4 regions of the Paenirhizobium cremeum genome follow, and region 1 is predicted to be linked to each of the others. Evidence: riboswitches for the same ligand, from Rfam matches in the RefSeq annotation. Region 1 holds a riboswitch; each other region holds the start of a gene.
What was found. Region 1 has a riboswitch for cobalamin ahead of ACLBKR_RS03205 (CbtB domain-containing protein). Riboswitches for the same ligand answer to the same signal wherever they lie in the genome.
Positions count from the first base shown of each region.

Region 2: linked by a shared signal. The riboswitch ahead of bluB (5,6-dimethylbenzimidazole synthase) and the one ahead of ACLBKR_RS03205 (CbtB domain-containing protein) in region 1 are both predicted to bind cobalamin.
Region 3: linked by a shared signal. The riboswitch ahead of cobU (bifunctional adenosylcobinamide kinase/adenosylcobinamide-phosphate guanylyltransferase) and the one ahead of ACLBKR_RS03205 (CbtB domain-containing protein) in region 1 are both predicted to bind cobalamin.
Region 4: linked by a shared signal. The riboswitch ahead of ACLBKR_RS04145 (ABC transporter ATP-binding protein) and the one ahead of ACLBKR_RS03205 (CbtB domain-containing protein) in region 1 are both predicted to bind cobalamin.

Region 1 is NZ_CP180217.1:673,127-679,978, forward strand. It holds gene ACLBKR_RS03170 (MerR family transcriptional regulator) at 56-469, shown strand; gene ACLBKR_RS03175 (cupin domain-containing protein) at 480-938, shown strand; gene ACLBKR_RS03180 (alpha/beta hydrolase family protein) at 949-1,872, opposite strand; gene ACLBKR_RS03185 (GNAT family N-acetyltransferase) at 2,103-2,672, shown strand; gene ACLBKR_RS03190 (DJ-1/PfpI family protein) at 2,715-3,281, shown strand; gene ACLBKR_RS03195 (hypothetical protein) at 3,253-3,576, opposite strand; gene ACLBKR_RS03200 (CbtA family protein) at 3,583-4,329, opposite strand; gene ACLBKR_RS03205 (CbtB domain-containing protein) at 4,444-4,620, opposite strand; cobalamin riboswitch at 4,737-4,950, opposite strand; gene ACLBKR_RS03210 (hypothetical protein) at 5,021-5,245, opposite strand; gene ACLBKR_RS03215 (transposase) at 5,360-5,536, shown strand; gene ACLBKR_RS03220 (winged helix-turn-helix transcriptional regulator) at 5,533-5,910, opposite strand; gene ACLBKR_RS03225 (NAD(P)H-dependent oxidoreductase) at 5,997-6,617, shown strand; gene ACLBKR_RS03230 (SDR family oxidoreductase) at 6,714-6,852, shown strand, end outside.
Region 2 is NZ_CP180217.1:1,933,573-1,940,424, forward strand. It holds gene ACLBKR_RS09685 (NADP-dependent malic enzyme) at 1-251, shown strand, start outside; gene ACLBKR_RS09690 (helix-turn-helix domain-containing protein) at 406-1,152, shown strand; gene ACLBKR_RS09695 (acyl-homoserine-lactone synthase) at 1,284-1,925, shown strand; gene ACLBKR_RS09700 (DUF2865 domain-containing protein) at 2,071-3,099, shown strand; gene bluB (5,6-dimethylbenzimidazole synthase) at 3,228-3,935, opposite strand; cobalamin riboswitch at 3,981-4,183, opposite strand; gene ACLBKR_RS09710 (TolB family protein) at 4,226-5,059, opposite strand; gene ACLBKR_RS09715 (NAD+ synthase) at 5,090-6,769, opposite strand.
Region 3 is NZ_CP180217.1:1,814,172-1,821,023, forward strand. It holds gene cobN (cobaltochelatase subunit CobN) at 1-3,176, opposite strand, end outside; gene cobW (cobalamin biosynthesis protein CobW) at 3,220-4,296, opposite strand; gene cobU (bifunctional adenosylcobinamide kinase/adenosylcobinamide-phosphate guanylyltransferase) at 4,300-4,821, opposite strand; cobalamin riboswitch at 5,048-5,418, opposite strand; gene ACLBKR_RS09140 (hypothetical protein) at 5,500-6,141, opposite strand; gene ACLBKR_RS09145 (ATP12 family chaperone protein) at 6,207-6,852, opposite strand, start outside.
Region 4 is NZ_CP180217.1:845,443-852,294, reverse strand. It holds gene ACLBKR_RS04160 (DUF692 domain-containing protein) at 1-828, shown strand, start outside; gene ACLBKR_RS04155 (DNA-binding domain-containing protein) at 836-1,621, shown strand; gene ACLBKR_RS04150 (DoxX family protein) at 1,606-2,109, shown strand; cobalamin riboswitch at 2,301-2,521, shown strand; gene ACLBKR_RS04145 (ABC transporter ATP-binding protein) at 2,630-3,448, shown strand; gene ACLBKR_RS04140 (ABC transporter substrate-binding protein) at 3,448-4,401, shown strand; gene ACLBKR_RS04135 (FecCD family ABC transporter permease) at 4,401-5,462, shown strand; gene ACLBKR_RS04130 (YcgN family cysteine cluster protein) at 5,487-5,951, opposite strand; gene ACLBKR_RS04125 (PBP1A family penicillin-binding protein) at 6,190-6,852, shown strand, end outside.

The DNA.
Region 1 (6,852 bases):
CGCGAGCGTGCCTCCTAATCTCTATAGAGACTAGAGATTTCTGGGGATGCGAAAGATGTTCTCGATTGGAGATTTGTCCCGCCGCACCGGGGTCAAGGTGCCGACGATCCGCTACTACGAGCAGATGGGCCTGATCGCGGCGGCCGACCGCACGGGAGGCAACCAGCGGCGGTACGAGCGGCCGGATCTCGAGCGTCTCACCTTTATCCGCCACGCCCGCGATCTCGGTTTCCCGATCGATGCGATCCGGGAACTTCTGGCCTTGAGCCGCCATCCCGACGAACCCTGTGAGCGCGCCGACGATATTGCCCGCGAGCAGCTGATCGAGGTGCGCGAAAAGATCGCCCGCCTCAGGAAGCTGGAGGACGAACTGGAGCGTATTGCCTCCCATTGCGGGGCCCACAGCGTCGGCGACTGCTATGTCATCCGCGCGCTCTCCGACCACGGTCTTTGCAACCACGAACATTGAGGAACAGGCCATGCCCGTAATCAGGCAGGAGGATGCGCCGCTTGACCAGGATGACGGCAAGGGGCCGAACGGCGAACTCGGCCCCTACAGCGCGAGGCTGCTCAGCGATGCCGGCGGACTGACCCAGTTCGGCGCCTTCATCGAGACGCTTCCGCCCGGCTCCCGCTCGTCGCGCAAGCACTGGCATGAGCGCGAGGACGAATTCGTCTTCGTTCTTTCCGGAACCGTGACCCTGCACGAGGGGGACGTGATCGCCGAAATGCAGCCCGGCGACAGTGCGACCTTCAAGGCAGGCGTTGCCGCCGGTCATTGTCTGGAAAATCGCTCGGACGGCCCGGTCAGCTATCTCGTGGTCGGGACGCGCTCGCCCGACGAGGTGGTGCATTATTCAGATGAGGATCTGAAACTCACCAAGATCGGCTTCGTCAAGCATTGGACCGATCGGGCGGGCAATCCGATCGTCCGGTAATTCCTCCGGATCAGGCCGATACCGAGCGGAAAAAGCCGATCGAGCGGGATATGGCGTGCGGCAGGGCGGTGGTGTGATCGCCCTCGATCCGGCTAGCCTGGATCGGAAGTCCGGCCGCCTTCGCCCGCTTTTCCATCAGTCTGGCGCCCTGGTTGAGATGCGGCTCCTTGGTGCCGTGCATCAGGTAGGTGGGACATTTGAGGCTCTGCGCATAGCAGAGCGCGGTGCGGACCTCGAACTCGTGGATATCGCTGTCGTCGAAGCGGATATCCTCCGGATAACGCCGGAAGAAACGGAAGGCATTGGGATTGCCGGAAATCGGCACGGCGGCGCGGAACCGGTTCGATGCCATGGCCGACAGCATGGCGAGCGTGCCGCCGATGCTGTGGCCGGCAAGGAACAGTCGCTCTCCGTCCACACCCGGCAGGCCGGCGAGATGCTCGCCCGCCGCCAGAACGTCGCTCACCTCGTTGTAGAAACCGGAAAAGGCGCCGGCCTGCCCGTTTTCGCCCCGGACCGTCGGCATCATCACCACATAGCCCGAGTCGATATAGGGCCTCATCAGCGTCCAGTGACCGGCGCCCATGGCATTGCCGCCATGCAGGAAAAGAACCGCCGGACGGAGCTTGTGCGAGGGCTGGTGTTTCGAAACCCACGCCGCAAGCTGCAGGTTGCCGTTGCGGCCGGATCTGTAGAAGATCCGCTCGGCATTGGCGGGTGGATCGAGCGGTTCGTATTTGTCCGGCGCCGGCCCCCTGGTCAAAAGATGGGTATGGAAGGTCTGGCGCTCCCGCGCGTAGTCGCGGCCGATCAGCGGCGGGTTGACCGGCGTGTCCATGGCGCCGGCGATTTCGGGCAGCAGCATCGCGCCGAGAAGGCCGCCGAGAACGGCCCGGCGCGAGACCGGTTTTTCGAAGCTTCTGTCAGACGTCATGACCGCGATCCGGAAGATCCAAGCCCAATCATTCTCGCGCGCTTTTCGGCAAAGGCAAGGCACGATGTCGTTATGCGCCCGCAGGAATCCTCTGTCATGGGCCCGCAGGTTTCGCCCGTTGACAATCGATTGAAATGGGTGCATTCCATGCGTCCATGATCGACGCACGCGCACTCATCTCCTGCACGTATTTTTGGGCCTACCGGTAACCGGCGGCCCGACAGATCATCTTGTCAACAGGCCGCCGTCAGGCGGCCTTGTTGTTTTCAGCAGCTTCCCCTGATGGCGGTAACCGAAAAAGGGAAGCGAACATGACTGAAGATACCGATATCACCCTCCCACGGCCCCCGGTCGTCATCATCCGCGCGGCGAAACGTCAGGACCTGCCGGCGCTCAATGAAATGATCGCGGCACTCGCCGCCCATCATGGCGACGCCTCGGCCATGACGCCGGAAAAGCTGGAGCGCGATCTCTTCGGCCCCATGCCCTGGATTTCCGCCCTTGTCGCCGATAGCGGCGAAGGCCTGATCGGCTACGCCATCCTCGTGCCGCTCTACAAGGCCCAGGAAGCCAAGCGCGGCATGGACCTGCATCACCTCTATGTCCGTGACGGCCAGCGCGGCAACGGCATCGGCCAGCATCTGGTCGCGCGTGCGAAGGAGATGGCGCGCCAGTCCGGCTGCGACTACCTTTCCGTCAGCGCCGCCACCGGCAATTTCGCGGCCCATCGCTTCTACGAGCACATGGATTTCGTTCCGCGTCCGGTGACGGGCATGCGCTACATGCAGGCCTTGTCCTGAGCATCGTTCTTAAAACAGAGACGTTTTCCGGAGGAAAACCGAATGCCCCGCATCATTGTTGCCTTGCAGAATGACTTCGCCGATTGGGAACCCGCGCTCCTGATGGCCGCCGCGCGCTACTATCTCGACTGCGAGGTGCTCACAGCCTCGCCGGATGGCAGGCCGGTGACCTCAATGGGTGGTCTGAAGGTGACGCCCGACATGAGCTTTGCCGAAATCGATCCGGCCGGTTCCGATGCGCTCATCATTCCCGGCGGCTATGCCTGGGAGAAGGGGAAGGCCTTCGATTTTTCCGAACTGGCGAAGGGCTTCCATGCGAAGGGCAGGGTTGTCGGCGGTATTTGCGCGGCTGCAAGCGCGCTCGCTGCGACCGGCGTTCTGGACGAGGTTGCCCATACCGGCAATTCGCTTGCCTCGCATAGCAGATATCCCGGCTATCGCGGCGCCGGGCGGTATATCGACCGGCCGCAGGCCGTCTCCGACGGCGGTATCGTGACGGCGCCCGGCAATTCTCCGGTGACCTTTACCGCGGAAGTGCTGAAGGCGCTCGGGCTCTGGGTGCCTGAGGCCGAGAGCGAAATCACGGCATTTTCCGCTGAACATCGCTGACGTCGGGAATATCCGAGACCGCCTCCAGCGCACGGCGAATGTCGCGGCTGGTGAGGCTGAAGGTGTTGCCTGCGGGTTTCCCGCGTTTCAGCTTGCGGTCGGCGGCCAGGAGAAAGGCCGGATGATGCCGGCCGAACCAGTCCATGCAGTCCCGAGGCAAGGGTGAGGTCTTCCCGGTCAGGCTGCGGAAGGCGAGACGGTGCACGAAACCGCGGCAGGCAGAGCCTTCATGCAGAAAGACCAGCGCATCGATATCGATGCGCCAGTCGAATTCGGGGCAGGGACCGCCTGCCATATCGGGTCAGGCTTCGAAGCGGCGGCGGAAGTGACCGCTCAAGGCGCCGAGCAACGACCAGAACAGGAGACTGGTCAGCGTTGCCACCACGACGAAACGATGCGACATCGCTTCCGGCGCAAGCGCCTGCTCGCCTTCCGGCGGCACGGGTGCGCCGATGACATGCGGCAGCGCGATCAGCACGATCGCCAGAGCCGCGGCCCATGGCCTGCGCTGGAAGAACAAGAGGGCAAGGCCGGCCGCCGTCGATGCCGCGGTGCCGATCCACCAGACTTGACGCTCGAAGAGCGGTGCGGCCGGTGTGCCCGGAAGCTCCGGATGAAGGCCGAAACCCGGCGCCAGCATGAACGCGACGAAGCCGCAAAGACCCCAGATCAGGCCGCGCCGCCAGTCGCTTTCCGTGCCGGAAATCTGCATCAGGCCGTTCAGAACCAGGGCGAAGCCGATGGCCGTCAGCACATTGGCGACGAAGGTGTAGGCATTGCGCTCGAAGCCGTCGGCGGGTGCCCAGGCATCCGCGTCGTGATGATGGTCGTCCGCCTGCGTGGCCGCGGCTGCGGTGTTGCCGTGGTCATGGCCTTCCTCGGCCGCGCCGGCGGCGTGGCTGTGACCGTCTGCGGCGCCGCCGGTCTCGAAGACCTCTGCGGCCAGGATAAGCGGGGTCGTACCGAGAAACTGCGCAAGCGTCACGGCGGTCCCGACGATCAGCCCGACCAGCACCGAAGTGAAGACGAGCGAACGAAAAACTGACATGGAATCCCCCTCAAGGCATGTCGCGCAAAAGCGCGTCGCGGTTTTGCGGCGGTGACATGCGATAAAACAAAGACTGAAAGCGCGTGGAGCGAACCTAAAAGATCGCGATGCGGCTCAGTGGCAGGGGAAGGCGTTGGCGTGACGGGCATCATGCGCGGCATTGTGCACCACCTCCATCGGCGAGAAGCCGACGAAACCGACGATGAAGAGGCCGAAGAAGACGCTGAGAAGTGCCGGCGCGAAGCGGCTGACGCTGGACGAAGCGGATGAAGTGATGGTGGTCGCGGACATGTTTCCCTCCGAACGATGACGATGATGCCCGACGATCGAAGGGTGGAAAACGGGGCGAGGGTCGGTCGGAAAGATTGTCCGGAGACCATGCCCTGTCTTCCGGACACCCCGTCCGGCAGGCGACAACAGGCGATGGCAGGTCTCCTGGCTTGCGGGTCATGACCCCTGAACTGCCTTCCCGGATTGCTCCAGTGGCCTTGTCGTTCAGGCGTTCGCCGCTCACAGTTGCGGGGGCAGCCACGAATCGAGCCCCGTCAGGGTCGTCCCTATCGTGTTCCCTATTAATCCCCGAAGCGCCGCTTCTGGGGAACCATCGCCGCCAGTATCGGGGGCATGGGCTGCCGTGTCAATCGCGAGGCATGTTTCGCCCGTGAAAAAGGGTGGGACGGTCCCGTCGTCGTCAGTGCCGGAGCGGCGGATTCTCCGACCACTTCTGCAGCGTCGTCTTGATGAGGATGAGCGCCGCCCGATGGGCGTCGTCACGCTCCCGCGGATCGACGATCGCCGAGAGTCGCTTTTCGAATGCGGTCACGGTCTCGTTGACCCAGCGATGCAGGGCCGGATCGGGATAGCTGTCGAGCAGCGAGCGCAAAGCGCTTTCCATCCGCCGTCTTTCGATGCTCATGTTGCCTCCGATCATGTGACGCGGGTCACTCTGTCCGGCGAGGCTTGCGCGATGCTGGAGTTCGCGGTGGCATGGGCCCGCTGGTTTGTGCCCGGTCGCTCGAGCCGATGCGCAATGATCGAGTATGATCGGGCGCTCTACAGGCAGCGCAACCGCATCGAGCGCATGTTTGGTCGTCTCAAGATCGACCGGGCCATTGCCACCCGCAATGACCGGCTGGCCAACGGCTTCCTCGGCCGGTCCATCTCGCCACCGCCGGATACCGGCTCAAATGTGTCCCTCGCGCCTTAGCTTGCATCGTATCGGACACGAGCGTCCCGGATGTTCTCCAGATTGCTGCTCGCCCACCTTACGAGAGCCATCACCGGTGCAAGAAGCGTTCGTCCGACCTCTGTCAATTCATAGTCCACGCGCGGTGGGATAGTGGGAAACAATGTCCGCTTCACCAAGCCGTCACGTTCCAGTCCGCGCAAGTTGATCGTCAGCATGCGTTGCGAGATGCCGTCGATCCGACGCCGCAATTCATTGAACCGGACCGGTCCATCCTTGAGCGTTGCGATGATGTAAAGCGTCCACTTGTCGCCCACGAGATCGAGGATTTCTCGAACCATCCGACAGTCGTCACCTTGGGTGGGGGCAGGAAAATCAGTGATACTGAGTGTCATCGGAGTGCCTTCTTGCGCGAGCCTTAGTGGTCATCTTAATAGTGTTGGTAACAAGAATTTACCACCCTGTCCCCATCGGAGCAACCATGGCCAACATCCTCCTCGTTATCTCGAGCCCTCGTAGCCCCGAGAGCCTGTCCACCCGCTTCGCGGCTGAGATCGCCGAAGGCTTGAAGGTTCGCCTGGGCGGCACCCTTTTCACTCGCGATCTCGCGGCCAACCCACTGCCGCATATCGCGCAGGCCTATATTCAGGGCCGCGTCGCGGCCCCCGAGGCGCGCACGCCCGCGCAGGTTAAGGCGGTCGACCTTGCCCAAGAGCTCGTCGACGAGGTGAAGGTCGCTGACGTGATCGTCCTGGGTTCGGGCATGATTAATTTCGGTCTGTCGTCGCAGTTGAAGGCCTGGTTCGATCACGTCACTTGGCCGCGCGTGACCTTTGGTTATAACGAAGCCGGCAGGCCGCAGGGATTGCTGACCGGCAAGAAGGTCTATGTCGTCACGGCCGCAGGCGGCGTCTTCTCTGAAGGCGACTGGGCCCCCTTTGATTTCCAGACCGACTATCTGCGCCACCTCCTGGGCTTCATCGGTCTGACCGAAATCGAAATCGTCCGTGTGGAAGGCACTGTCTTCGGGCCCGAGGCGGCCAAGGCCGCCATCGCCGCCACCGAAGCCCAGGTTCGCGAGGTCTTGGAAAAGGCCGCCTGACGGTGGGTCGGACGACTGCTCAGGCTGTCAGCGCAAACATGCATGTCTACAGCCAGAGCAGTTGGCCCTCAGGTCAAAAAACACGAGGAAGATGAGATGAAGATTGCTCTCTTTGGAGGGACCGGACCAACCGGAAGACACATTATCGAAGAGGCGCTCCGGCAAGGATATGAGCTGTCCGTCTACACGCGGGACGCCGGAAAGCTCGCGGCCTTCGATGGCAAGATCGAAGTCG
Region 2 (6,852 bases), 1.3 Mb from region 1:
CGGAAAGCCTGCGCAAGCGGGCCATGCCGAACAGCACGCTGACCGGCGAAGCGAACCTGCTGGTCTTCCCCAATCTCGATGCAGCAAACATCTCGCTCGGTATCGTGCGCACGATGATGGATGCCCTGCATGTCGGCCCGATCCTTCTCGGCGCGGCACTTCCGGCTCACATCCTCTCGTCTTCGGTCACCTCGCGCGGTGTCGTCAACATGGCAGCACTCGCCGTGGTCGAGGCGTCACAGCCCGGCTGAGACAAGCCCTTGAACAAGCAGATGATGATATCCCCGCCGCCCGGCGGCGGGGATCGCGGGTCACGGCTGCCCACCATGAATGCCCCCTAAAATTCGGCTGGACAACGGCCACCCCTCCGCCCAATCTCGACCCACGTAATTTCAGGGTTTCAGAATGACGAACCAGGGCGGCTATTTCGACCTGCTGGACTGGCTAGAGAGTGAAAAGGGCGTTCGACCGCAACAGTTTTTCAAGAGGATGCAGAAGGTCTTTGGCCTTGCCAATCTGCTCTACGCCGAAGCGTCCATAACCCCGGCCGGGGCCAGGCTTCACCGGTTGCACCACACTTTCGCGCCGGCTGCGGTTCGCGCCGTCAACGCCCTGCCCGCAGGGATCACCCGCCCACCGGTTCAGGAGGCCTTCGGCGCGATAGGGGTGCTCGACTGGTCCTGGATCGCCACGCACACCGTTGGTCTCGAAACATTCCAGCAGCTTGTCGCCGAGCTTGCCATCGCACCGCGCGGGGCCGTCTATCCTCTGGTGGCAAGAGAGGGACGCTCGGCCCTTCTGGCCGTCAATGCGGACATGCCGGAAACGGAATGGGCACGCTTCAGGCGCCACAACGATCCTTTCCTGCATGACCTCGCGACCCGTTTCCACGCCACTCTCGTCGATGGCCAGACACCCCGCTCGATGACCGGCCGGCGACAATACCAGCTGACGACCCGCGAACGCGAAGCGTTGACCTGGGCGGCAGCCGGCAAGAGTTATTGGGAAACCGCGATGATCCTCGGCATTTCGGAGCGCACCGTGCGGTTCTTCATGTCCAATGCCCGAAGAAAACTGAACGTCGCCACCAATACCCAGGCCGTGGCGGAAGCCGTCTGGCGCGGGCTGATTACCGGCTCGAAGGACAGCTAGCGTCCCATAGCCCGTAGTCAGGGGCCGCAATAATAATCAAGAATTGCATAATTTTGCACTGTCACTACCGACAGTTTAAATTCCTAGGCGGTACGGCATTTTTTCCTCTCCAACTATGGAAGGAAAGCGCCATGATTAGGATTATTACCGCCGCAAACCGCGAAAGCCATTCGGCCGAGATCGCCGAGATGCACACCCTGCGCAAGCGGGTCTTCCACGATCTGCTGAAATGGGACGTCTCTGTGAAGGGCGACTGGGAGATCGACCACTATGACGACGCCAACCCGGTCTACGTTCTCTCCTATTCGCCCGAGGGCCGCCTGCGCGGCTCGCTGCGGCTGCTGCCCACCCTCGGCCCCAATATGCTGGACGACACCTTTCCCATTCTTCTGGGCGGGGAACCCGAGATCCGCAGCGCCTCGGTCTGGGAATCCAGCCGTTTCTGCATCGAGCCGGAAATTTCCCAGGACCGAGCATCCAACCAGGTGACGGTGGCCGCCGCCGAACTGATGTGCGGGGTGGGCGAACTTTGCCTTGCTTCCAGCATCTCGCACATCGTCACGGTCACGGACGTCTTCCTCGAACGCATGTTCCGGCGCATGGGATGCCCGGGCGAACGCATCGGCGAGCCACAGAGGATCGGTTCGGTCTTCGCCGTTGCGGTCGGATGGGAAATCGATACGGAGATGCTGGCTGGCATGAAGGCCATCGCCGCCATCGACGGTCGCGTTCTTGAGGAAGCCTATGCGCTCGACCGCGCGCGTGCGGCCTGACGCACGGCCCGGGCGCAGATACAAGGCCCGTTAACACAAATAAGTGTTCCCGGTTGGCACTTCGTCACTCGCTAATTATGGTCAGATTACCTATAGGCTCATCGGATATGAGCCGAAGTGGAACAGAGCTGACCGGGGACACGATTTGCAGCGCGGCAAGAAACGATTTCTGCTGGCATTCGCCGCCTTTCTGGCCTGTCAGCCGCTTGCCACCCAGGCCTCGGACGTCTGCGAGAGACTGCGGGAAGGACTCGCCTCGGGCAGCCGGATCATCGCCAACAGCAGCGAATTCCGCCGTTATTCCAGTGCGATAGCCCGACAGAATATCGAGATCCGCAAGACCCGGCAGGACATGCGCCGCCTGCACTGCGACACCTCGGCGATCGTGGTCATCCGCTCCGACGGCGGCAATGACTGCTCGGACCTGTCAACGGCCCTTGCCAGGATGGAAGAGAACAAGCGCGATCTCGCCGGCAAGCTGGAAGCTCTGCGCAACAGCGGCCCCGACGAGGCAACCAGGGCACGCATTCTTGCCGCCCTTGATGCGAACGGCTGCAACGAAGAACCGCAGGAGCGTGCGGAACCTACGTCGTCAGACGGAACGGATGACCGGATGGCCGCCGCGCTTGAGAGCGCCACCGGCATGGGAAACCTCCGCACGCTCTGCGTCCGCACCTGCGACGGCGGTTTCTTCCCGATTTCGTCCAACACCTCCCCGATGAACTTCCGACGGGACGCCGATACCTGCCAGCAGATGTGTCCGGGGGTGGAAACGGAGCTCTACTATCATTCGATGCTTTCAGGTGAGAGTTCCGACATGGTCTCGGCCGAAACAGGCAAACCCTATCGGGAATTGCCGACCGCGTTTTCCTATCTGAACCGCCCGAGCGGCGAAAAGGCGGCCTGCGGCTGCAATCTCTCGGCCTATTACGAAAAGATGCGGGCAAACGGAGCCGCAGGGACCATTCCGGACGACAATTCGTCGATCATCGAGATAAAGCCTCGGGACCCTGTAACCGCCCCCTCGCAACAGGCGTCCTCGGCACCGGCCGAACGCCCCTATGATCCGGAAAACAGCAGGATCCGCCGCGTCGGCCCCGCCTTCCTTGCCCCCGACCAGGGCAAGATCGACCTGAGGCATCCGGCAGCGCCGGGACCGCAGCCGCAGCAATAGAGCGATGCCGCCAAGAGCGGCACTTGCCCTTCTTCCGGAACAGCTTGAAAACAAACGGATAAGATATTGAGGTGACTCCGTTTTCGCTGGAAACGCACCAGCAAGTCGCCCGTTGCACGACGACCGCGTCAGCCGCTCGCGGCGCCGTCGCGGCGAGCGCCCCATTCCTCCTCGAACACCAACTCTTCCAGCGGAATCCTCTGCCTCCAGCCTCTCACCGCCAATTCAGGCTGATCGAACAGCCTGTCGACATAACCGAGACAGAACCAACCGATGACCTCGACATGATCGGGGATCGAGAGGATGGATTTGAGGTCGGCCTGATGGAAGATGCTGACCCAGCCGACACCGACGCCTTCGGCGCGGGCCGCAAGCCAAAGGTTCTGAACGGCACAGACCGTCGAATAGCTGTCCATCTGCGGGTTGTGTGTCCGCCCCAGGATAACCGGGCCGCCCCGGGTCGGATCACAGGTCACGCAGATGCCGACCGGCGCCTTGCGAATACCTTCGAGCTTCAGCGCCTGATAGGTCTCGCGCTGTTTTCCGGAAAACATCGCCGCCGCCTCGCCATTGGCCCGGCAAAATGCCTGCCAGACGGCTTCCCGCCGGGCCGCATCACGCACCACCAGGAAATTCCAGGGCTGCATGAAACCGACCGAGGGCGCGTCATGCGCCGCCTGCAGCAGGCGCCAGACAAGTTCGTCCGGCAAGGGCTCCGGCAGGAACTGGTCGCGTACGTCGCGGCGGCTGCGAATGGCACGATATACAGCCTCCCGCTCCTCGGCGGAAAAGGCGCCTGCCGTTACGAGATGATCGTTCGGTTCGTCGTTGCGCATCGTCATATCCCCAACAATGCCTGCAACCGCCTGCCGTCCACGCAGGGCGAGTCTATCCCGCCAGGCCGGTCTTCTGACTGGGCTTCATCTGCTCCGCGCGACCTTCCCGGCCTTTCGGCCAGTGGTCCGGACCCGAAGGGGTCCAGCGGCTGAGCATCCACCTCACAGCGTTGGGCACGTGCCGGAATTCCACCGGCTTCCCGATTCTCCCGCGGCAGTCCGCGGGCACCTGACACAAACGGTTCTACAGCAAGCAGGCAGCCATGCAAGCAGTCGTTTGCGACACGGTTTCAGGCGGTTGCGGGAAAGTAGCGGACATAGGCGAACTCGTCTCCGTCGGGCGACCAGTTCGGCACATTGATCGTACCCTGACCGCCGAAGAGCTCGAACAGCGTCTCAAGGTTGCCGCCATCCATGTCCATCAGGCGAAGGCGGACGGAAAGATCGCGCGGATGATCGAAGACATCGGGATCGTAGGAGAGCAGCACGACCTTGTCCCCCTTCGGCGAGGGATGCGGAAACCAGTTGCCGAAATTGTCGTCGGTCAACTGCTGCAGGTCACGCCCGTCCGGACTGACCCGCCAGATCTGCATCAGGCCCGTGCGGCTGGAGTTGAAATAGATCCACGCCCCGTCGGCAGACCAGTCGGGACCGTCATTACGCCCTTCGCCGAAGGTCAGACGCCTCTCCTCGCCGCCTTCGATCGAGATAGTGTAGATGTCGAAGATCTGGTCGCGGATGCCGCAATAGCTGACGAAACGCCCATCCGGCGACCATCCGTGCCAGTAGGACGGCAGGTTCTCCGTCACCTGCACCGGCGTCCCGCCTCCGGCCGGCAGTATGTACATGCACGTTTTGCCATGTTCGACCTTGTCGCACAGCATGATGAAACGGCCGTCCGGCGAAATGCCGTGATCGTTGTTGCAGCGGGTCGCGAAGCCGGTATCGATCTGCCGCGGCTCCTCGCTGCCGTCGGGCGGCAGTCGATAGAGCAGGCCGTCGCTGTTGATGAGCAGATAGCTGCCGTCGGGCGACCAGTTCGGGGCCTCGATGAGCCGATCCGTCTGCCAGACGATGCGATGGCGGCGCGTTCGGATATTGAAGATCTCGAGCGAGCTTCGCATGTCCCCTCCAGCCAGGCCGCCGACGTGCCGTCAGCGGTCCCGGAAACGGTTGGTGATCGGATAGCGCCGGTCGCGGCCGAAGTTCTTCTTGGTGATCTTCACGCCGGGGGCCGACTGTCGCCGCTTGTATTCGGCGAGATAGAGCAGATGCTCCACCCGGTGCACCGTCGCGACGTCATGGCCGCGGGCCACGATATCCTCGACCCCCATCTCCTTTTCGACGAGGCATTCGAGAATGTCGTCCAGCACCGGATAAGGCGGCAGCGAATCCTGGTCTGTCTGGTTCGGCCGAAGCTCCGCAGACGGCGCCTTGGACAGGATATTGGCAGGAATGACCTCTCCCGACGGTCCAAGCCCGCCCGGCGGCACATGGGCGTTGCGCCAGCCGGAAAGAGCGTAGACCTGCATCTTGTAGAGGTCCTTGATCGGATTGAACCCGCCGTTCATGTCGCCGTAAAGCGTGGCATAGCCGACCGACATCTCCGACTTGTTGCCTGTGGTCACCACCATCGAACCGAACTTGTTGGAGATCGCCATCAGGATCGTGCCGCGGGCACGGCTCTGTAGGTTTTCCTCGGTGATACCACTGTCCGTTCCCTCGAACATGTCCGACAGCGCAGACAGGAAACCTTCGACGGGTTCTGCGATCGGCACGATGTCATAGTGGCAGCCGAGCGCCTTTGCGCAGGCCTCCGCATCCGTGAACGATTCCTGCGAGGTATAACGATAAGGCAGCATCACCGTGCGCACCCTCTCCTCGCCCAGCGCATCGACCGCGATTGCCGCACAGAGCGCCGAGTCGATACCGCCGGAAAGGCCGAGCACGACGCTCTTGAAGCCGTTCTTGTTGACGTAGTCGCGGAAGCCCAGCATGCAGGCGCGATAGTCTGCCTCTTCCTTCTCCGGAATATGCGACATCGGCCCGTCGCTGCAGCGCCAGCCATCGGCAGACCGCTTCCAGGTGGTGACGGTCAAGGTCGGTTCGAACTGGCTCATCTGGAAAGCCAGGGACTTGTCGGCGTTAAAGGCGAAGCTCGCACCGTCGAAGACCAGTTCGTCCTGCCCGCCGACCTGGTTGGCGAAGATCAGCGGCAGTCCGCTTTCGATCACCTGACGCAGCGCTACCTGATGGCGCACGTCCACCTTGCCGCGATAATAGGGGGAACCATTGGGCACCAGCAGGATCTCAGCCCCCGTCTCCGCCAGCGTCTCGCAGATGCCAAGATCGTTCCAGATCTCCTCGCAGATCGGGATTCCAAGCCGCACCCCGCGGAAATTCACCGGCCCCGGCATATCGCCCTCGACGAAAACCCGCTTCTCGTCGAACTCGCCGTAGTTGGGCAGGTCGATCTTGTCGCGAAGACCGAGAATCCTGCCGCCGTCGAGAACTGCCGCCGAATTATGCCGGCCCTTCTCCCCCTGTCGCGGAAAACCGACGATCACGCCCGGCCCGCCATCCGCAGTATCGGCGGCAAGCTGCTCTACGGCATGCAGGCACGCCTTGAGAAAGGCTGGCTTAAGCACGAGGTCTTCCGGCGGATAACCGGAAATGAACAACTCGGTCAGCAACAGGAGGTCGGCTCCTTGCGCGGCCGCCTCGGCACGGGCCTCCCGCGCCTTTGCCAGATTGCCGGCGACATCGCCGACCGTCGGATCGAGTTGGGCAATCGCAATGCGCAGGATGTCGGGTCGAATGGTTGTATCGCTCATGCGGCAGGTGTAGCGCGTGACGGTGACAATCGCAATGCGGCCGTCAATCCGGAACGCCGATCTTGGGAATGGATCGGCGCCAA
Region 3 (6,852 bases), 1.1 Mb from region 1:
CCCCGCCGCTCCCAGCCCTTCTCGTCGATCAGCGCCTGCAGGCCGGCACCGTACGCGCCCGGTTTCGAGCCGAACACCCGATAGCCAGCGCGGCGGGCAGCCGCCTTCTCGTCCAGCCCCTCTGCAAGGAGCTGTTCCGTCTCGGCCTTCACCCGCGCCGCAATCGGATTGTCGCCTTCATCCTCTTCGAGCGAGGCGACCGCCCGGACGGCCTTGTCGAACAGCGCGATCTGCTCGGGAAAGGCATCGCGGAAAAAGCCGGAAATACGGAGCGTCACGTCGACGCGCGGACGGCCGAGAATCGCCGGCGGAATGATCTCGTAGCCTGTGACCCGTCGCGAGGCCATGTCCCAAATCGGTTTTACGCCGATCAGGGCGAGCGCCTGCGCGATATCGTCTCCGCCGGTGCGCATGTTGGAGGTGCCCCAGGCCGTCAGTCCGAACGACAAAGGCCATTCGCCATGGTCCTGCACGTAACGCGCAATCAGCAGTTCCGCCGACTTCTTGCCAAGCTCATAGGCCGCAGGGGTCGGAACCGCGCGGCTGTCGACCGAATATAAATTGCGTCCCGTCGGCAGAACGTCGGGCCGGCCGCGCGTCGGCGCACCCGAGGGACCGGGTGGCACGAAACCTCCGGCAAGCCCGGTCAACAGTCCCTCGATCTCGGCCCTGCCCGATTTGACCACGGCAGGTCTCAGCCGTGTTTGAATTTCCTCGAGCACCGCGCGCGTCTGCCACCAATCGGATGGGCATTCGACCTCGCCCGCCACCAGCTTCGCCGCCAGCAGTTCGATGCGCTCGACCGTGTCGCCCCTGGTCCGCCATGGCTGCTCGGTGAGATCGGCCAGAATGTCCGGCCTTGCCCCGGTCCATGGATCGGACATCACGCAATCGAGGGGGTCGAAGGATAGCTCGCCATCCCCCGCAATCGCCCGCTGCAAGCTCTGGTCACCACCCTCGCCCAGCCCGCGCGGCACCCGCGCCAGCGCCACGGTCAGGTCAGTAAGCAACCGCCCCTCCGGCGCAAGGCCGAAGATGTGCAGCCCGTCGCGGATCTGCATTTCCTTGAGGTCGCAGAGATAGGCGTCGAGCTTTTCGAGCGCGGCCTCCTCGGCCTCGCCCTTCGCAATGCCGGCGTCCTGGTCCAGCCCGATATCGGCGACAAGATCGAGGATCTGCTTCTTCAGGAGCTTCAACCGCCGCGGATCTCCGCCCGAGGCCTCGTAATACTCATCGACCAGCGCTTCCAGATCCTTGAGCGGCCCGTAACTCTCCGCCCGCGTCAGCGGCGGCGTCAGATGGTCGATGATGACGGCCGATGTCCGTCGCTTCGCCTGCGTTCCCTCGCCGGGATCGTTGACGATGAACGGATAGAGATGCGGCAAGGCCCCGAACACCGCCTCCGGATAGCAGTTTTCCGAAAGCGCCAGCGCCTTGCCCGGTAGCCATTCGAGATTGCCATGCTTGCCCATGTGGACAACGGCATGGGCGTCGAAGGCTCCGCGCAGATAGGCATAGAAGGCGAGATAGCCGTGCGGCGGCACAAGGTCAGGAGAATGGTAGGTTTCCTTCGGATCGATATTGTAGCCGCGCGCCGGCTGGATACCGACGAGCACGTTGCCAAAGCGCGACAGCGGCAGCGCAAAACGCCCGTCGAGAAAGAAAGGATCGGCCTCCGGCCCACCCCAACGCGCCGTTACCTCGTTCCGAACCTTTACTGGAAGACTTTCAAAGAAACCTATGTAATTATTCAGTGATATGACTTCGCGGATTTGCCGTCCGTCGTTTGCCGCATTGGTCGGCCCCGCCATCAGATGCGCCATCAGCGCGTCGCCATCATGGGGCAAATCGCCCACCGCATATCCGGCCGCATTCATCGCCTTGAGCACTTCCATGGTGCCGGCGGGTGTGTCGAGCCCGACCCCGTTGCCGAGCCTTCCGTCGCGGTTCGGATAGTTCGCCATCACGATCGCCACCCGCCGATCTGCGGCTGCGGTGTTGCGCAGCCGCGCCCAGTTGGCGGCCAGCTTCGCGACGAAGGCAGCACGACCGGCATTCGGCTCATGGGTGACGATATTGGTCTCGACCCGCGCATCGAAGCGCGCCGCCGCCTTGAACGAGACCGCCCGCGTCATCACCCGGCCATCGACCTCCGGCAGCGCCACGCTCATGGCAAGATCGCGCGCCGAAAGCCCCTGCGACGATTGCTCCCACGCCTCGCGCGACGAGCTGGAAAACAGCGTCTGCAGCACCACCGCGCCGGTCTCGTCCAGCACGGTGGAGGCACGCTCGCTGCCCGGAGCAGAGACCGCAAAGCCTGTGGCGTTCAATACGACATCGGGCGAAGCCTCGGCAAAGATACGCCTGAGCGTCTCGACCGAAACCGCATCCTTGAGGCTGGAGACGAACACCGGCAAGGCCGTCAGCCCCTCGGCGCGCAACGCATCGATCATCGCCTCGACCGGCCGTGTCTCGCCGCTCTGCACGAGGGCGCGGTAGAAACAAATGGCGGCAATCGGCTTGGCCACGCGCCCGGCTGCAGTACCCCCCTCTGGCCTGCCGGCAGACATCCCACCCGAGAAAGCGTCAGCTCCGACGGCCTCCCGCCATTCCTCGACCCCGATCACACCTCTGCCCGGCCACCAGATCCCGGCCTTCAGCAAAGGCGCAGCCGGCTGCGGTCTCTCGCAAAAGCCGATGAGCGACATGGCGTAATCGACAAAGGCGGACGCATTCGTCGCGCCCCCCTCCACCAGATAGGACCAGAGCGCGTCGAGATCCTCCGCCTTGACAGTCGAGAAGGCGGAAAGCCCCTCATCCGGCTTGTCATCGCCAGGGAGGACGGCAATGACCGCTCCCGACCGACGGACGCAGGCATTGAGCGCCTCCAGCGCGTAGTGAAAATAGCTCGCGCCGCCGAGCGCCCGGATGACGATCAGCTTCGCATGCCGCGCGGTCCGCTCGACATAGGTATCGACCGACATCGGATGCTTGAGCTGCATCAGGCTGGCCAGCCGCACGCTCGGACCGCCCGTCCGCCCCGCAACAGCGGTCGCAATCGCGGCAAGCTCGGTATCGGCGGCGGAAAGGAAGAGGATATCGCCCGGCGTCTGGCCGAGGTCTATCGCCTCCTCGCCATCGCTGATCGAACCTTTCTGGGCTAGCAGCAGGTGCATCAGTGTTGTCCTAAAGGGAGCAGCGTCATCGGCGGCTAAGGCCTTACGAAGCCGCCTTTTCGACAGCCTCCGCCACTGCGCCGTAATCCCATTCGTGCAGGCCGATGACCACCAAACGCGTCTCGCGCGTCTCGCCGGCCGCCCAGGGACGGTCGAAATAGGTGTCCACCCGCGAGCCAACGGCCTGGATGACGAGGCGCATCGGTTTGCCGGGCACGTCGATGAAGCCCTTGAGGCGCAGCACGTCATGCGTTGCGATCACATCCTTCAGCCGCTCGACGAAACCGGCCGGATCGGCAATCGGCGGAAGCTTCATCACGAAGCTTTCGAATTCGTCGTGGTCGTGATGATGGTCGTGGGCCTCGCCGCTTTCATGCAGCGCCTCATGTTCCAGTTCGTGATGCGACTTGCGGTTCTCGATGTCGTCTTCGGTGCCGACGCCGAGACCGAGCAGGACGAGCGCCGGCACATCGCCGTTCTTCGCCTCGATCAGGGTCGGCTTGCGCGCGATCCGCTCGGCCACCTCCGCCCTCACGCGGGCCACGCCCTCGCCGTCCAGAAGGTCGGTCTTGTTGAGCACGATCAGGTCGGCGCAGGTGAGCTGATCCTCGAACAGTTCCTCGATGGGGCTGTCGTGGTCGAGGCTGTCGTCGGCCTCGCGCATGGCATCGACGCGGTCGTGATCGTCGGCGAAACGGCCGGCGGCGACCGCCGCGCTGTCGACCACCGTCACCACGCCGTCGACGGTTACCCGCGTGCGGATGTCCGGCCAGTTGAAGGCGGCGACCAGCGGCTGCGGCAGGGCAAGACCGGACGTCTCGATGACGATGTGGTCGGGTTTCACGTCGCGCTCGAGAAGCTTTTGCATGGTCGGCACGAAGTCGTCGGCGACCGTGCAGCAGATGCAGCCATTGGTGAGCTCGATGATATCGTCCTCGGTACAATTTTCCGCGCCGCAGCCCTTCAGCACCTCGCCATCGACACCGAGATCGCCGAACTCGTTGATAATCAACGCGATCTTCTTGCCGCCTGCATTCATCAGCATGTTGCGGATGATGGTGGTCTTGCCGGCGCCGAGAAAGCCGGTGATGACGGTTGCAGGGATCTTTTGCTGCAGCATGGTTCAACCCTTCATTTTCAGCGGCAGTCCGGCCGCGACGAAATAGACGTCGGTCGCCGATTGCGCGACCAGTTGGTGAAGGCGGCCGGCATGATCGCGAAACTCGCGCGCCATGCGGTTCTCGGGCACGATGCCGAGGCCGACTTCGTTGGAAACGAGGATCAGGCGGCAGGAGAGGCCGGCAACGGCGGCGGCAAGCTCCGATGAGCGTGCCGCGACATCCTCTTCCGCCATCATCAGATTGGTGACCCAGAGCGTCAGGCAATCGACCAGCACGACGCGATCCGAACCGTCGATCCGGCGCAGCAGGCCGACGATATCGACGGGTTCCTCATGGGTCGTCCAGCCGTCGCCCCGGTCGGCGCGATGCTTGGCGATCCGCTCGCGCATCTCGTCGTCATAGGCGCGGCCCGTCGCGACATAATGCCGGCCGAGGCCCGAACCCGTGGCCAGCCCCTCGGCAAAGCGCGATTTACCGGAGCGTGCGCCGCCGAGCACAAGGATAGATGATCCCCGTACCGTCATCGCTTGAGGCCGCTGCCGCAGGACGAAACCATGGGCAGGCATTCGAGCCGGCCGTCATCCCCAATGGTAAGAAATCGCAACGCACCGACCATATCCCAGGGCGCGCACCCCGGGAGCAATATGCAATGCGCCAATGCGCGGGATCTGGAGACCCCGCTTCTGGATGACGTCGCCACGACAACCTCCGTGCTGGCAACAAGGGGTATCCTCCCCTGTGAAGGTTGGGCCAATGCCCGGCACGGTTGGCAGGTCTCCTGGCTCGCGGGTCGTGGCGCTCGTTGCGCCAGCGGATATTCCTCACCTTCCCGAGGGATCGATGCTGTGCGAAAGGGGACGATTCGTAGATAATAGAGGCGTCCGCCCTGGCTGATCGCGCAGCCCCTCAGTGGCTTTTCCGGCTCCCCTTTCTTCCGGACCGGCCGCACCATGCGACCGTCATCCAGCGAAAAATGGCACCGGACGGAATACCCTCGCCGCTCTACAGTCGCGGGGTCGGCTGCGATGGACGGTCCCGGTCTGGGTCACCGTTGTCGCATTCCCTTTTGCTTTTCAATCCGCCTGCAGGCGGACATGAAAACCATCCGTAATCAATTTGATTAGGCCCGGTTCCGGGCAAAGTCAATCGCGGTCGGCGCCAGCCCGGCGCGGGCAATCGGGTGCCGGAAGGGCGCCGGCCCGTCAGGGCCGGGCCGAACCCTTGCCGAGCGTCACCGTGCCGCTGGCACCGTCTTCGGGATAAGACTTGCCGGGCGTCGCGGTCGGAGGAGCGGCCGGAGGCTCCGGCATCGCCGGCACGACAGCTTCAGGCGGATCGCTGACGAGCCTTGTCATCATCGTGCGCGGTGGGCGCACAAGCTTGCGCAGCGAGGGATTGACCAGCGAGAAGGCAAAACGGACACGGGCGGAAATTTCTTCGGCAAGGCTTTCCTCCGCCATGCCGGGCGCATCGGTCGAACCGTTGACATTGAACGTGCCCTCCGCGACGGGCTCGCCGGTCTCCAGCGAAACGGCCGTCGCCGTGAAGCGGGCATTGGGAATGCCACGACGGGCGCCGAAGCCCGTCCCGACCTCCTCGATCCGCACCAGGATCGCCACACGCTGGGCGCCGGCCGGCGGACGCGTCGCCGCGATAGCCGCTGACACGCGGCGGTCAACCCCTCTGATGACACCCAGTGGCACGCCGGCATCCGCCATGACGGTCACCTCGCGCACATAGTAGACGAGCGGCCTTGTGATCGGCCGCCCCTGGAAAATGCTGCAGGATGCAAGCGCCGCCAGAAGCAGCAGCGCAAAGCTGAACCTGAAGATCCGTGCAAGCATGTGAAACGTCCCGGCCGATGATTCCCTGTCAGCGGCAGGATTTCACTTTTATGGTTAGCGAGCGGTTAATTCGCGAGCCGCAGGGCCGCAAACAAGGCGGTTGCGGCAACCATTTCCTCGAAGCGTTTGGCGCGTCGAACCTGCGCCTCGGCGTCCACGCCCCAATGCTCGTCCGTCCAGTCCTCGTCGAGATGGGCGAGCGCCCAGATCTCGTCGCGGCCGAGCCGCCCATGGGCAAATGCGAGCGCCAGAAGCGCCGAGCCGGTCAACGTGGTGACGACATGCAGGCAGGCAAGTTCGATCGGACTTGAAAAGGCCCTCAGCGCGCCGGCATAGGCTGAGACCGCCTCGGCCGGCTGCTCCTGATGCATGATGCCTTCCGCAAGGATGAATCGCGCGCCATGAACCGAAGCCGCCCAGTCGATCACCGGGTCCCAGCGCTCCGCCTGACGCGCGACGAGTTCCTGCGGTCCGTCGGCGCGGTAGCACAGCATGTCGGTGCCGCTGAAGCGGACGATATCGGCAAAGACCTCTTCCTCCTGCCCGACGATCGCATCGATCGCCGTATTGGCAAGCCGGGTCGCCGGCATCGTCGCCGGATCGATCTCCTGCGTCTGCGCCCGCCACTCGTTCGCCACCAGTTCGGCGGCGGCCTGCGTCGGAAGGCGCAGAACGTTCCTGGCCGGCGTCTTCACCGTGCGACCATCGAGA
Region 4 (6,852 bases), 170 kb from region 1:
GCCGGCGTCGGCTTCAAGCCCGAGCATTTCGCGGAGATCGATGCGGCACGCCAGCCCGTCGGCTTCTTCGAGGTGCATGCGGAAAACTACATGGGCGCGGGCGGCCCGCCACATGCCAGGCTGGCCCGCATCAGGGCCGACTACGCGCTTTCCATCCACGGTGTCGGTCTGTCGATCGGCGCAATGCAGCCATTGGACAGCGAGCACATCGCCCGGCTGAAAACCCTCTGCGACCGCTACGAACCGGACAGCTTTTCCGAACATCTCGCCTGGTCGAGCCATGGCGAGGTCTTCCTGAACGACCTCTTGCCGCTTCCCTATACCGACGAGACGCTGCGCCAGGTCGTCGAACACATCGACATGGTGCAGGAGCGTCTCGGCCGGCAGATGCTCCTGGAAAATCCGGCGACCTATCTGCTCTTCGAGGAAAGCACGCTTGCCGAAACCGAATTCCTGTCGGAGATCGCCCGGCGCACGGGCTGCGGCCTGCTGCTCGACGTGAACAACGTCTTCGTCGCCTCGACCAATCACAATCTCGACCCTTGCGCCTATCTCGCCGGCTTCCCGCTAGCGCATGTGCGGGAAATCCATCTGAGCGGCCATTCCGAGACTCTGGACGATGCCGGCGCACCGCTGCTCGTCGATTCGCACGACACACCGGTCAAGGACCCGGTCTGGGCGCTCTACGAAACCGTCCTGTCGCGCACCGGCCCGGTCGCCACCCTGATTGAGTGGGATAACGACGTGCCGGAATGGCCGATATTGCTTGCCGAGGCGCAGGCCGCCGAAGCCGTGCTCGGCCGTGCGCGCCGCGGCCATGCCGCGTGAGGCCGCCATGACCGCAACGACACAGGCGCGCTTCGCCGAAGCCCTTGCCGACTGGACAAGTCCCGTTCCCGCCGGGCTGCGCGCATGGACCGGCGCGCGGCCGGAACGGCGCTTTTCCATCTATCGCAACAATGTGCGCGCCGGGCTCACTGCGGCGCTTGCGTCGCGTTTTCCAGCGAGCGAGGCAATCGTCGGACCCGATTTCTTCGCCGCCATGGCCGCGGCATATATCGCCGCGCATCCGCCTCGCTCTCCGCTGCTCATGCACTATGGCGATGGCTTCGCCGATTTCGTCTCGACCTTCGCGCCGGCGGCGGGCCTGCCCTACCTGCCCGACGTCATCCGGCTGGAGATCGCCCGCGGGCACGCCTATCATGCAGCCGATGCCGTGCCGCTGGCGGCGGAAACGCTGGCGCAGGTGCCTGCCGAACGGCTGGCGGATCTCACCTTCACGCCGCATCCGTCCCTCGCCGTCCTGCGCTTCGCCCATCCCGCCGTCACCATCTGGGCGATGAATGCCGGCGAGGCGGAGCTTGCGCCGGTCGACGACTGGGCGGGCGAGGACGCCCTCATCGCGCGTCCGGCGATGACCGTCGAAGTTCATCGTCTGCCGCCCGGCGCCGCCGCCTTCTTCGACGCGCTCGTCCGGGGCCTTTCGCTGGCGGAAGCCGCCGACCTCGCCGTCCGGGAGACGGACGCCTTCAACCTTGCGGCCGCTCTCGCCACACTCCTGGCCAGCGGCGCATTCATCGACATCACGATCAGGGAGGAAAACCCATGCCACATCCGATGACCATGGCCCCGGCGCAGGGCCAGCCGCTCCTGCACAGAGCGCTCTCCGGCATAGCAATGCTCGAACGCATTCCGAACGGCTTCATCGCCCTGGTCGCACGGCTTTCGATTGCCGGCGTCTTCTGGCAGTCGGGCCAGACAAAGCTCGACGGCTGGCGCGTCTCGGAAAATGCGATCTATCTGTTCGAGAACGAATACAGGCTGCCGCTGCTCAGCCCATGGCTTGCCGCCCACATGGCCGCGTTTGCCGAACATCTCTTTCCGGTCCTGCTGGTCTTGGGACTTGCCAGCCGTCTCTCCGCCCTGGCGCTGCTCGGCATGACGCTGGTGATCGAAATCTTCGTCTATCCGGACGCCTGGCCGACCCACGGCACCTGGGCCGCCTGCCTGCTCGTGGTCATCGCCCGCGGGCCGGGCCTCTTTTCCCTCGACCACCTGATCGCACAGCGCCTCGAGCGAAACGGCGCATCCACCGGCCGCACCGCCTGAAATCCGCTGCGATATCCCCGCCCGATCAAGGAAGCACCCGAGGACCACATCAGGGATGCCCCTCCCGACACGGGAGGGGATCGGCGATTGGACGTTGTTTGTCGCTTGTGCTTTTGGCGGAAGGAGGCCCCTTCGCGCCCGAAGCCTTACAAACCTGATATCGGCAGTTGACTTCATGGCCGTTACAAAGTTACATGCCGGTCGTTGAAGGTTCCCCCAACGGCATACGCTTTCAGGGGATTAAAAGGGAACACGGTGCGACGTACCCATCAGGGCGCAAATCCGTGGCTGCCCCCGCAACTGTGAACGGCGAGTTCCTTCGCAACATGCGCCACTGGCCCGAAAGGCTGGGAAGGTGCGAAGGCGCTTTGACCCGTGAGTCAGGAGACCTGCCGTCGACGATCAACGAAACCTGGCCGGGGTGTGCCTGGGGGAATGACGATGGCGATTGTAGATTTCTCTTCCGATCTTTGCCCGACTGATTCTCGCTTGAGCCCCCGTGCGTTCGCGGAGGCTTGCGATGGAGCTTTCACCCTATCTTCACGGAGCTAGTCCCGCCGCGCTCCTCGTGGAGGATCTCGCGTGGGGGCCCTCGCGGCGTGCGCCGATCGTCCGGGATATCGGCTTTTCCGTTTCCGCCGGCGAAATGCTCGCCATCGTCGGCCCGAATGGCGCGGGCAAGTCCAGCCTGCTGCGCTGCCTCTACCGCTTTCATCGGCCGCTTGCGGGGCGTATCTCGCTGGACGGCGCGGATATCTGGCGGATGCCGCTTCGCAATGTCGCCCGGCGCGTGGCGACGGTCCTGCAGGAGCCGGCCGGCGATTTCGGGCTGACGGTCGCCGAGGTGGTCGAACTCGGCCTTGCGCCCCATGCCGGAAAAGCTGACCGCAGGGAGACCCGTCTCGCCATCGGCGCGGCGCTCGACCTCCTGAACCTTGCCGATCTGGCGCACCGGTCCTTCACCTCGCTGTCCGGCGGGGAAAAGCAGCGCGTGCTGATCGCCAAGGCGCTGGTGCAGAAGCCGGACCTTTTGATCCTCGACGAGCCGACCAATCATCTCGACATTCGCCACCAGCTCGAGGTGCTCGCCCTGCTGTCGGCGCTTCCGACGACCGTCATCGTATCGCTGCATGACCTCGCCCTCGCCTCGGCCCATGCCGACCGGGTTCTGGTGCTGCGCGACGGACGACAGGTCGACTGCGGTCCCGCCGCCGGCGTCCTGACGCCCGATGCCATTCGCGAAACCTTTTCCGTGGAAACCGTGATCGACCGCAATCCGGCGACCGGCCGTCCCCGCTTTTCCTTTCATCTCGAAACGCATGTTCAGGGGAGTATCTGATGCGCCTAGCCCTTCTTCTTGCCGCCACCTTCAGCCTTGCCGCCTCCATGGCGGCAGCATCCGGCTTTCCCGTCACGGTCAAAAGCTGCAATCGCGACGTCACCTTCGAGGCGGCGCCGAAGCGCGCGGTCTCGCAGGACATCAACCTGACGGAGATGATGCTGGCGCTCGGCCTCACCGGCAACATGGCGGGCTATTCCGGCATTTCCGGATGGTACAAGATGGACGCCGCGCTGAAGGAGCGCCTCGGCAGCCTGCCGGAACTGGCGCCGCAGCGGCCGACCAAGGAAGTGCTGCTCGCAGCCGACGCCGACTTCCTCTTCGCCGGCTGGAACTACGGCCTCAAGGTCGGGGGAGAGCTCACCCCGGACACGCTCTTACCCCTCGGCATCAAGGTCTATGAACTGACCGAAAGCTGCATCCACATCATGAAGAAGGACAAGTCGTCCATGGACGACATGTACAACGACATCCTCAACATCGGGCGCATCTTCGGCGTCGAGGAAAAGGCGGCCGCGCTGGTCGACGGCTACAAGCGGGAGATTGCGGCGGCGACGGCGACCGTCGCCGGCGCGGGCGAGGCGCCGAAGGTGTTCGTCTACGATTCCGGCGAGGAAAAGCCGTTCACCGCCGGCCGCTTCGCCATGCCGACGGCGCTCATCGAGGCGGCCGGCGGCAGGAACATCATGGAGGATGTCGAAACGAGCTGGACGGAGGTCGGCTGGGAGCCGGTCATCGAGCGCAATCCCGATATCGTGCTGATTGTCGATTACGGCGCGGTCAGCGCAGCGGAGAAGATCGATTTCATGCGCCGGAACCCAGCCTTCAAGGATATTCCGGCGGTGAAGAACAACCGTTTCGTGATCCTGCCCTATGCCCAGGCCACGCCCGGCCCGCGCAATATCGAGGCGGTGAAGGCGCTTGCCACCGCCTTCCATCCGAAGAGCAACTGATGAGTCATCGGAATTTCGTCCGCGGTCCGCGCCACGCACTGATCCACGCCATGCCGCTGCTGATCGCCGGCCTGGCGCTCGCCCTTGGCGGCACCATGCTGTTCGGCGTCAGCGTCGGCTCCACGGGCATTCCGCTCGATGTCGTCTGGAAGGTCGTCGCCAGCCATCTCGGGATCGAGGGAATAGAGGCAAGCTGGTCGGCGGGCCGCGACAACATCGTCTGGGAAGTCAGGGCGCCGCGGGTCATCCTCGGCGCGACGATCGGCGCGAGCCTGGCGCTCGTCGGCGCCGCGCTGCAATCGGTGACGCGCAATACGCTCGCCGATCCGCATCTGCTCGGCATATCCTCAGGGGCGGCCCTCGGCGCCATCGTCGCCATGCTGCATACCGGCATGATCCTCGGGGCGGTGACGGTGCCGCTCTTCGCTTTCGCGGGGGCTCTCGGCAGCACGGCGCTGGTGATCGCCACGGCGCGCTTCACGCATTCCGCCGATGCGGGCCGGCTGATCCTTTCCGGCGTGGCGATCTCCTTCGTGATCTCCTCGCTCGGAAGCCTCGCGATCCTGCTCGGCGATCCCCGCGCCACCCATACCGTGGTCTTCTGGATGCTGGGCGGGCTGGGCCTTGCCCAGTGGTCGCACCTGCCCTACCCGCTGGCGGCCCTTTTCGGATGCGGCCTCTACATCTTCCTCAACGCCCGCAACTTCAACGCCATGACGCTCGGCGACGAGAGTGCGACGACGCTCGGCCTCAACGCCGGCCGCTTCCGGCTGGCGACCTTCGTCGTTTGCGCCCTTTTGACCGGCGCCGCCGTCGCGTTTTCCGGCATCATCTCCTTCGTCGGGCTGATGGTGCCGCATATCGTGCGCGGGGTCGTGGGCGGCGATTACCGGCGGGTGCTGCCTTTGTCGGCGCTCGCCGGGGCGATCCTGCTGGTGGTCGCCGACATCGCCGCGCGCATCATCATTCCGCCCCAGGACATGCCGATCGGCATCATCACCGGCCTTGCCGGCGGCATCTTCTTCATCGGCCTGATGCGCGGCAACCGGTCTGCCGGATAGCGCATCACCCGGCGGCAGCGGCGTTCAGCGGCCGCCCTCTCCCACCCTCAGCGGCCAGTCGACCACGTAGTCCTCGAAGTCCTCGACATCGACGTCCTCTTCGGACACCGTGCGGCCGCGGGCGGAGATGCCCGCCGCATGCACCGTCTCGCGGTCGCCGGAAACGAGATAATGCCACCAGTAGAGATCCTCGCCGTCGCCGATCAGCCGGTAGGCGCAGGTCGGCGGCAGCCAGCCGATCTCGTCCACGCCCTTGACGGTGAGCTGGATGCAGTCCGGCACGGTCGCCTTGCGGTTTTCATAATCCTTGCAACGACAGCTTTCCCCGTCGAGCAGGCGACAGGCAACGGAGGTGAACACCACCTCGCCGGTGTCCCAGTCTTCCAGCTTGTTGAGGCAACAGAGGCCGCAGCCGTCGCACAGCGCTTCCCATTCGGAAAGCGTCATTTCGGCAAGGGTCTTGGTCTTCCAGTAGGGTAGTTCGGTCATTGCCCGTCACCGGGGCGGACTGCGCCCCGCTTTTTTCTTGTTCTTTGCGTACAAATCGACAATCTATCAGCATTCACCGATTTGCCGGCCGGTTCGTCATGCTCTTGGCCCCTGCCGGCGGTCGCGTCAAGGGTCGAACGATCCAGGGGCCGGCTGCGTTTTGCGGGCACCCCCGTATCGGACGGTCCGGATCGACAGTCGCGGACGCCTGTCCGCAGCATTCCTGGGAAGCAATTGCGTGGCCGACAACCTGCCGCCGGAACCGGAAAAGAAGCCGCGCCTCAAGCGCCATATCTTCCTGCGCATCGATAGCTGGATCGATTCCACGCTGTGGAACGCCGGCTTCAAATTCACCGAAGCCTGGGAGGAGATCACCATCTTCTTCCGCCGCTTCCGGGTGCGCGGCCTCAAAAGGCTGTTCTTCGAGGTGCTCGGCGAAGGCATGACGCTCGGCACCGCCGGCTTCGTCGTGCTTCTGGCGCTCGCCCAGCCGGCCTTCGAGGAGACCAAGAAGGACTGGCGCAACCACGACAACTTCGCCGTCACCTTCCTCGACCGCTACGGCAACCAGATCGGCCATCGCGGCATCATCCACGAGAATTCGGTGCCGATCGACGAGTTGCCGGACCATCTCATCAAGGCCGTTCTCGCCACCGAGGACCGCCGCTTCTTCGATCACTTCGGCATCGACTTCCTCGGCCTGATCCGCGCCATGAGCGAAAACGCCAAGGCCGGTTCCGTCGTGCAGGGCGGCTCGACGCTGACCCAGCAGCTCGCCAAGAACCTGTTCCTCACCAATGAACGCTCGATCGAGCGCAAGATCAAGGAAGCCTTCCTGTCGCTGTGGCTCGAGGCCAATCTCAGCAAGAAGGAAATCCTCTCGCTCTATCTCGACCGCGCC